DNA from 2 places in the Shewanella sp. 10N.286.48.B5 genome. Region 2 is predicted to be linked to the other one. Evidence: predicted binding sites of a transcription regulator. Region 2 holds the regulator's gene; the other holds the start of a gene.
The links. The regulator FliA, encoded in region 2, starts transcription of late flagellar genes. The targets are predictions, from matches to a motif close to CTAAAGNTNNNNNNNNNNNNGCCGATA.
Positions count from the first base shown of each region.

Region 1: the regulator FliA is predicted to act here: its motif matches at 2,702-2,728, upstream of BCU57_RS04350 (flagellar protein MotY).

Region 1 covers NZ_MCVG02000001.1:1,004,033-1,008,252, forward strand. Annotated here, with positions in the region: gene BCU57_RS04335 (Na+/H+ antiporter family protein) at 1-774, opposite strand, end outside; gene BCU57_RS04340 (peroxiredoxin) at 1,185-1,790, shown strand; gene rnt (ribonuclease T) at 1,914-2,621, opposite strand; gene BCU57_RS04350 (flagellar protein MotY) at 2,761-3,630, shown strand.
Region 2 covers NZ_MCVG02000001.1:473,356-477,575, reverse strand. Annotated here, with positions in the region: gene BCU57_RS02070 (chemotaxis protein CheW) at 1-731, opposite strand, end outside; gene BCU57_RS02065 (protein phosphatase CheZ) at 748-1,485, opposite strand; gene cheY (chemotaxis response regulator CheY) at 1,500-1,883, opposite strand; gene BCU57_RS02055 (RNA polymerase sigma factor FliA) at 1,925-2,644, opposite strand; gene BCU57_RS02050 (MinD/ParA family protein) at 2,637-3,518, opposite strand; gene flhF (flagellar biosynthesis protein FlhF) at 3,523-4,220, opposite strand, start outside.

The DNA.
Region 1 (4,220 bases), 530 kb from region 2:
TGAATCAGTTTGTAGCTGCACCACTAAGGTTGCAAAAATGGCGAATAAAGAAATCACGATAGTTTTCTTGTTGATACTCACTATTTTTTCTGTGGACTCGACATCTTTAATTTCATACTGGCGTGGTTTACGGTAAGTGATAAATACCGCTATTAATAAGCCAGTGATCATTCCAAGAGCGGGTAGCATCATTGCCATTGGAATTTGCTCTTTAACAGCGCCAAGGCCGTTATTGTTTAAATTAGCTAACAAGATGTCATTTAAGAAAATACCACCAAAACCAATGGGTAAAATCATGTAGGTGGTAACTAAGCCAAAAGTGATGATACAAGCCACTAAGCGGCGATCAATGTTGAGCTTACTTAATACATGTAATAGTGGCGGAATTAAAATGGGAATAAAGGCGATATGAATAGGCAAAATATTTTGCGAGCTAATGGCCATGATTAATATTGACGCTAAGATCAACCAACGAACCACTAAGGTATTGGTGCTGTTTGGTTCTTTTCCCACTTTTTTAATGATGTTGTGGGAAATGAGCGTGGTTAAACCTGAGTGTGATAGCGCAGCAGCAAAGGCACCTAAAAGTGCATAACTTAACGCAATTTGTGCTCCGCCACCGAGACCATTATTAAAAGCGGTGATGGTTTGATGTATATCTAATCCACCAAATAGGCCAGCCGCGAGGGCACTAATGGTGAGCGCGATGACAACATTCACACGCATAAGACTTAATGCGAGCATTAAGGTGACAGCAATTACGACGGCATTCATATTAATTAATTCTTATTGAGTTGTGTTTTAGATAATTATTCTGAGCTTATTCTTATCTGTATAGGTATACATGTCCAGTTTATCTCTAACGAGTTTAAATGTTTTGCCTGCTTGTGATTGGGGTTTATGATTCTTGTAACAAGGCTTGTGAGGATGTTATTTTTATTCTTCATGTCACAGAATCTTTTTAATATGGAGCATTTATCAGCAGCTGAAATACTTTTCAGCATAAAGGGCTTATCTCTTTTATCAATAACGGGTAAGGTATAGCTCAAATATGAGAACAATATATCTATTTAGGTATGCATTAATGCGAGCTATCTCGCATATTGCTGCAGTTCGGGTATAATGCCATCCAGATTAACAGGCATTGTTTTAAATTTTTTTCAATCCATAGATGGAGATATAAAATGAGCGTATTAGTAGGCCGTCCGGCCCCAGATTTTACTGCCGCTGCGGTTCTTGGTACTGGTGAAATCGTTGATAGCTTCAACCTAGCGACTGCTATTAAAGGTAAGCAAGCTGTTGTTTTCTTTTACCCACTTGATTTCACTTTCGTGTGTCCTTCTGAGTTGATCGCATTTGATCACCGTATTGAAGAATTCACTAAACGCGGTGTTGAAGTTATTGGTGTTTCAATTGACTCTCAGTTCTCACACAACGCTTGGAGAAATACTTCAGTAGATAAAGGCGGTATTGGTGAAGTTAACTACACGTTAGTTGCTGACGTTAAGCATGAAATCTGTAAAGCTTACGATGTTGAGCATCCAGAAGCTGGTGTTGCTTTCCGTGCGTCTTTCTTAATCGACAAAGAAGGTCAAGTCCGCCATCAAGTTGTTAACGATCTGCCACTAGGTCGTAACGTTGATGAAATGCTACGTATGATCGATGCATTACAATTCCACGAAGAGCACGGTGAAGTTTGTCCTGCTGGTTGGGAAAAAGGCGACAAGGGTATGACTGCAACCACTGAAGGTGTTGCTTCTTACTTAAAAGATAATTCTGACCAGCTTTAAGTTATTAGCTAGTTAGATCTAAAAAAGCTGCCAATGGCAGCTTTTTTGTTATTGGGACTTAATTAGTCCACAGTTTCTCTTTTTTAAAGCTGTTATATTTTTGCAAACAGCTAACATGCATGACTACTGAGCTGTAGGTGTTATCGCAGTCACAGCACTGGTATCAAGCTCTGCAGAAGAATCTTCAGTGTCTTCTGCAACTGGCATAGGCCAGCCACCTAACGCTTTCCATCGATTGACGATATAGCAAAAAAGTTCAGCAGTACGTTCAGTATCATATAAGGCGGAATGCGCTTCTTTATTATCAAAATCAATGCCGGCCATTTTACAGGCTTTGGCTAATACCGTATGACCAATAGCAAGACCTGCAAGAGTTGCGGTGTCAAAGGTCGCAAAAGGGTGGAATGGCGACCGTTTTAAATCATTTCGCTCAATGGCTTTATTTACAAAGCCAATATCAAATGCTGCATTATGGGCAACGATAATACAGCGATGACAGTCAGCAGCTTTTTGCGCTTTTTTAACCATCTTGAATATTTCTAGAAATGCTTGTTTTTCGTCAATAGCACCACGTAATGGATTGGTTGGATCAATCCCATTAAATGCTAAGGCTTCTGGTTCAAGATTGGCACCTTCAAAAGGCTCGATATGAAAGTGAATGGTTTTATCCAATTCGATTACGCCATCATCATTCATTTTAAGGGTGGTGACAGCTATTTCTAGCAACGCATCAGTTGCAGCATTAAATCCCGCAGTCTCGACATCGATAACTACAGGGAAGTAACCTCTAAAGCGGTGTTTGAATTTGTTTGCGTCGCAGATATCGCTCATTAAAAACCTCATTCTTCATTCTGGCGGCTATTATGCTAAAACTGCGCCTCGGTGTCATGTTTGATCGGCGAATAATTCTGCTAAAGGAAAATTAAATACTGCCGATAAAAAATATGTGATCAGCAATCGGGATGTTTTTATGTGGCGTAAATTACTTTTAGTAAGCAGTTTTTGTTTTGTATCTTCAGCACAAGCTGATTTACAACAATATGTTGCGTCTCTTGATGACTCTATGTGGCGCCTAAGCGAAAATAGCCCGATAGAGTGTCGGCTTGAACATGACATCCCTGCATACGGCAAAGCTATTTTCACTAGTCGTGCTGGTAAAGACTTAAATTTGAACTTTAGTCTTGATATGTGGAATAAACCCGATCAAATCACCGAGGCGCAACTGATAAGTAAAGCGCCCCAATGGCGCCCAGGCGTTAATGCAAAAGAGATCACCACCTTAACTTACCATAAGCAGTTTAACGGTGAAGTGCCACGTAAAGCAGCTTGGTCGATGCTGACTGAATTAAGTAAAGGCATGCAGCCGACTTTTTATTATGCTGATTGGTATAACCGCACTGATAAAGTCGCGGTAGGGTTATCAGCAGCTAATTTTGGTGGTGAATATCGTCAATTCCGTTCTTGTTTGGCTACGCTATTACCTTATAGTTTTGACGATATCGCATTTACTGTACTTAACTATGAAGCAGGCGGCACCGCATTAACCCGTTTCTCTAAGCTTCAATTAAACCGAGTGCAGGAATACTTATCTTATGACTCTGATGTTGAGCTAGTGTTTGTTGACGCTTATACCGATAGTTATGGTGGGCGTTCGGTTAACCAAAGGGTATCGGATAGACGGGCCGATTCTGTGGCTGATTTATTAGTTGCCAGTGGCATTGAGCAAAGCAGAATCCATAAAACCGGTCACGGTGAAAGACGCCATGTTGCATCGAATCAACTCTCTGAAGAAAGAGATCGTAACCGTCGAGTAGTGATTAAAATTTCTAAAACGATTTAACCTACAGATGATAAATTTTCTAATTGGCTTAGTCGGGTGATTAGGCCTTTTTTGTCTCTACTATTTCTGTATTATTCTCGAAAAATAGGCAAAAAAATACCCGCTTAAAGTAAGCGGGCAAACAATTTGTATTCACAAATTCAAGGAAGGAAGTCAAGCATAAGAACCAGGGATAAGTTGAGGTATTGGGATACATCAACTAGAAGTTCTTGGTTTTCTATAACTCAGTAAGCTATGTCAACTTAATAAGCTATGTCCTGAAAACAAGGCGTATATTAGAGACTTTGCTCTAAGCTGACAAACTAGAAAAATTTCGACTTCGCATTAAAAAAACTAATGTGACTTTAGGTTGAGCTTTAGCGTTTAAGCACCCATTTATGAAGTAATAGCGCTATAAGTAAATGAATAATCATCTGGCGTGCATATTTAGTCGAAAGTGTGCGGTATTGGATGATAATCAATTGTTAAGTTATTCAATTAAAGTACCTGGCTAATTATTTTTATTCGAAATTATCTTGTGATAAGCCTATGAAATAGTCTTGTAATCCCTAAATAAATACAGATTTTCGCAATAATTATATTTTGAGGTA
Region 2 (4,220 bases):
TCATCCAGTAAGGCTTCAAACTCATCATCACTGATTTCATCACTGGCAACAGCAGTGTCACCATTAGCGACTGAAGCACTCGAGGTATCATCAATAAGGTCTTTTGTTGAATTAGAGGTAGGACTGTTTCCTGCGCCATGAAGTGCATCGAGTAAGGCTTCAAATTCACTCTCGTCGATATCATCAATAGAGCCCACTGATGCTTCAGAGTCTTCAGCAATCGGCTCAACTTCAGCTAAAGTCTCTTCAATTAAAGTCTCTTCAATTAAAGCCTCTTCAATTAAAGCCTCTTCAGCAATTAACGCGTCTTCGGGCGTGCTGGCAAGCTCTGAGGCTAATGGCGCTCCAGAACTTAACAGCTTTAAACGAGCTAATAAGTCGGCGTCGGCATCATCTTGTGGCTGACCTTGCTGGGTCTGTGCAAACATCGAATTAATCGCATCAACAGCTTGCAAAATGATGTCCATCAATTCGGCATTTACTTGACGCTTACCCGTTCGCAGTAAGTCAAAGGTATTTTCAGCTTCGTGGCACACATCGACCATAGGGCCTAAGCTCAAAAAGCCTGCGCCACCTTTTACAGTATGAAAACCTCTAAAAATCGCATTCAGTAAATCAGCATCATCAGGATTATTTTCAAGAGCGACGAGTTGCTCTTGTAGAAGCTCTAAAATTTCACCAGCTTCAATCAAAAAGTCCTGGAGTATCTCTTCATCAACATCAAAAGACATTAAATTTGACTCCTAATTAGAAACCCAGACTTGATAGCAGATCATCCACTTCATCTTGGCCAGTCACCACGTCTTCGCGGGTGTCAGCATTTAAGATAGGGCCTTCTGCTTCAATTTTATTATCATCAATGACTCGATCCGAGTCGGCTGCATTTTCGCCAAAGATTGTCAGCATAGACACTAAACTGCTTTCAACTTCGATGACTAAGTCAATAACTCGGCGGATCATTTGGCCAGTCAAATCTTGAAAATCTTGCGCCATCAATATTTGATTGAGCAGTTCTCTTAGTCGATTTGAATCATGTTCGCTATGGGACATGATATGTTGAACGTCATGACACAAGGACTTAAATTCCACTAAGGAAATGTCCCTACGCATCAATTTGTCCCACATTGGCGTGACCGATTGAATGTTATTTATTATTGTATCGGCCAAAGGTAAACATTCTTCAACTGCATCCATGGTTTTATTTGCAGCTTGCTCTGTCATATCAATGACAAAGTTGAGTCTTTCTTTTGCATCGGGTATTTCATGGTTAGCAAGTTCAACCAGACGGGTATCCAATTGAAAGTCATTTAGTGAACTGTGTAACTGACGGGTCAGCTTGCCAACTTCATCAAACAGTTCACGTTGTATTGGCACTGACAGGTCACGAATGACCGCATCAGCTTGCTCTTGTTGTCCATCTTCAAGCAATTTAACAAGTTGCTGGGCTTGCTCAAGATCTATGAGCCCTGATATTGCTGCCTGCATAACTTATCCTTTGCTTAGGCTAAACGTTCAAAGATTTTATCGAGTTTTTCTTTTAACGTTGCTGCGGTAAAAGGTTTAACCACATAGCCATTAACGCCAGCTTGCGCTGCGGCAATAATTTGTTCACGTTTTGCTTCTGCTGTTACCATTAATACTGGCAAGTGTTTTAATGAATCGTCAGCTCTAATGGCTTTTAACAAATCAATCCCTTGCATACCCGGCATATTCCAATCGGTTACGACAAAGTCAAAATCGCTTTTTTGTAACATCGGTAGTGCGGTATTGCCATCATCTGCTTCTTGAGTATTATTAAATCCCAAGTCTCGCAACAAGTTCTTTATGATACGTCTCATTGTTGAAAAATCATCAACAATCAGTATCTTCATATTCTTGTCCAAGGTTTCCTCCGGTGAGCTTAATTCGTTGCTCTTATTAGTAATTATACCTGTGTCCAATGCTTGAGTTTGCCTTTGAGACGCAGCATTGCCTGACTTAAAATCTGGCTAACACGCGACTCGCTGACCTCAAGAACGGCACCGATTTCTTTTAAATTTAACGCTTCGTCATAATATAGCGACAAAACTAGCGCATCTCTTTCGGGTAATGTGGTAATTGCTTGTGCTAATGCCGATTTAAACTGCACTTCGGCTAAAGAATCAAAACTTTCATCCTCAGTTAATTCATCAGACACAATCACATCTTCTGAAACACCTAAGTCTTCAATCCCAATAACTTTTCCTACTGAAACATCGTTTAAAATATGGTGATACTCCTCAAGAGATATTTCCAATTTTTCTGCGATTTCAGTATCTCTGGCATCACGACCTAATTCTTGACCCAGTTCATCGATAACTTGTGCAACACGGCGTTGGTTACGATGTACCGAGCGCGGCACCCAATCACCACGGCGAATTTCGTCGATCATCGAACCACGAATTCGGATCCCAGCAAAGGTTTCAAATTTGGCGCCTTTAGAGCCATCAAACTTTGATGATGCTTCCAGCAGCCCCATCATCCCAGCTTGCAATAAGTCATCAAGTTGTACCGATGCTGGCAGCCTTGCCAACATATGATGTGCAATTCTTTTTACCAGCGGTGCATACTGTTCAACAATTGAGGTTTTATTATCAAACTGAGTATACGCGGCGGCTTTATTCACTCGGTGTATCCTCTTTTACTTCTTTGCGCTGAACAAGACGTTCAACAAAGAACTCTAGATGACCACCAGGCTGCTGTGGCACAGGCCAGCTCATAATTTTATTGGCTAAACCGTGGTAAGCAATGGCTGCTGGTGATTTTGGAAATGCTTCCACAACCAACTTCTGCTTACGTACTGATTTACGTAAATTTTCATCAAATGGCACTGTCGCAACAAGCTCTAAAGCCACATCTAAAAATCTATCGGTTACTTTACTTAACTTGGCGAATAACTCCATGCCTTCTCGCAAACTGCGCACCATATTTGCCACAATTTTGAAGCGGAACACACCGTGCTCACGACTTAATATTTTGATCAGGGCATAGGCATCGGTTATTGATGTCGGTTCATCACAAACTACAATCAATACATCTTGTGAGGCACGGGAAAAACTCAGCACCATATCAGAGATACCCGCTGCGGTATCAACGATTAAAATATCAAACTGGGTTTTCATATCGCTAAAGGCACGAATTAATCCAACATGTTGCGCTTGGGTCAATTCCACCATCGCTTGAGTGCCTGATGTGGCAGGTACAATACCAATGCCTTTCGGGCCTCGAACAATAATGTCGTCTAATTCTGCTTCGCCAGATAATACGTGAGATAAGTTTTTCTCAGCTCGAATACCTAACATCACATCAACGTTGGCGAGTCCTAAATCGGCATCGAGTACTAAAACCCGTTTGCCTTTCTCAGCAAGTGCTACCGCGGTATTAATCGACACACTGGTTTTACCCACGCCGCCTTTACCACCGCTGACTGCAATTACTTTTACTTTATCGTTATTTGGTTGATTCATCATACGTAAACCACTTGCTTGATCTCGGGTCATATCTTTACTCGAATGCATAGGCCATGTCATTTGACCACGCAGTGTCAGGTGACGTTTGAGGTTTTGTTTCGTTAAGTGCTGCTAACGCTTGTCTTGCTAATGAAAGCGTATCGGCAACCTGCATATCTTCTGGAACACGTTGCCCATCAGTAACATAACTTAGTGGCAACCCATTTTGGATTAATACACTTAATGCGCCAGCAATAGATACTGACTCATCTAATTTTGTCAGTATACACCCAGATAACGGGATTCTTTTAAAATGTTCTACGGCATCGAGTAACACTCTTCGTTGAGAGGTTGCCGACATCACCAAATAACTACGAATGGGTATTCTGGTGTTTGCCATCAAATCATCTAACTGCTGATAAAGGCGTAAATCTCGTTGCCCCATACCCGCAGTGTCAATCAATACTAACTTACGATTCTTAAACTGATAAAGAATTTGTTCTAATTCAGTTAAATCATGTGCTTGTTTAACTGGACAGCCCATTATTTTGCCATAAGTTGCCAATTGCTCAAAGGCTCCAATACGATAATGATCTGTGGTAATTAACGCAACTTGTTCTGGGCCATGATGAGCGGCAAATCTGGCAGCAATTTTAGCCAATGAAGTGGTTTTGCCGACACCAGTTGGACCGACAAATGCGACTACGCCACCAGTGCGCACAATATCGTCACCTTGGTTATCGAGCAGGTTGG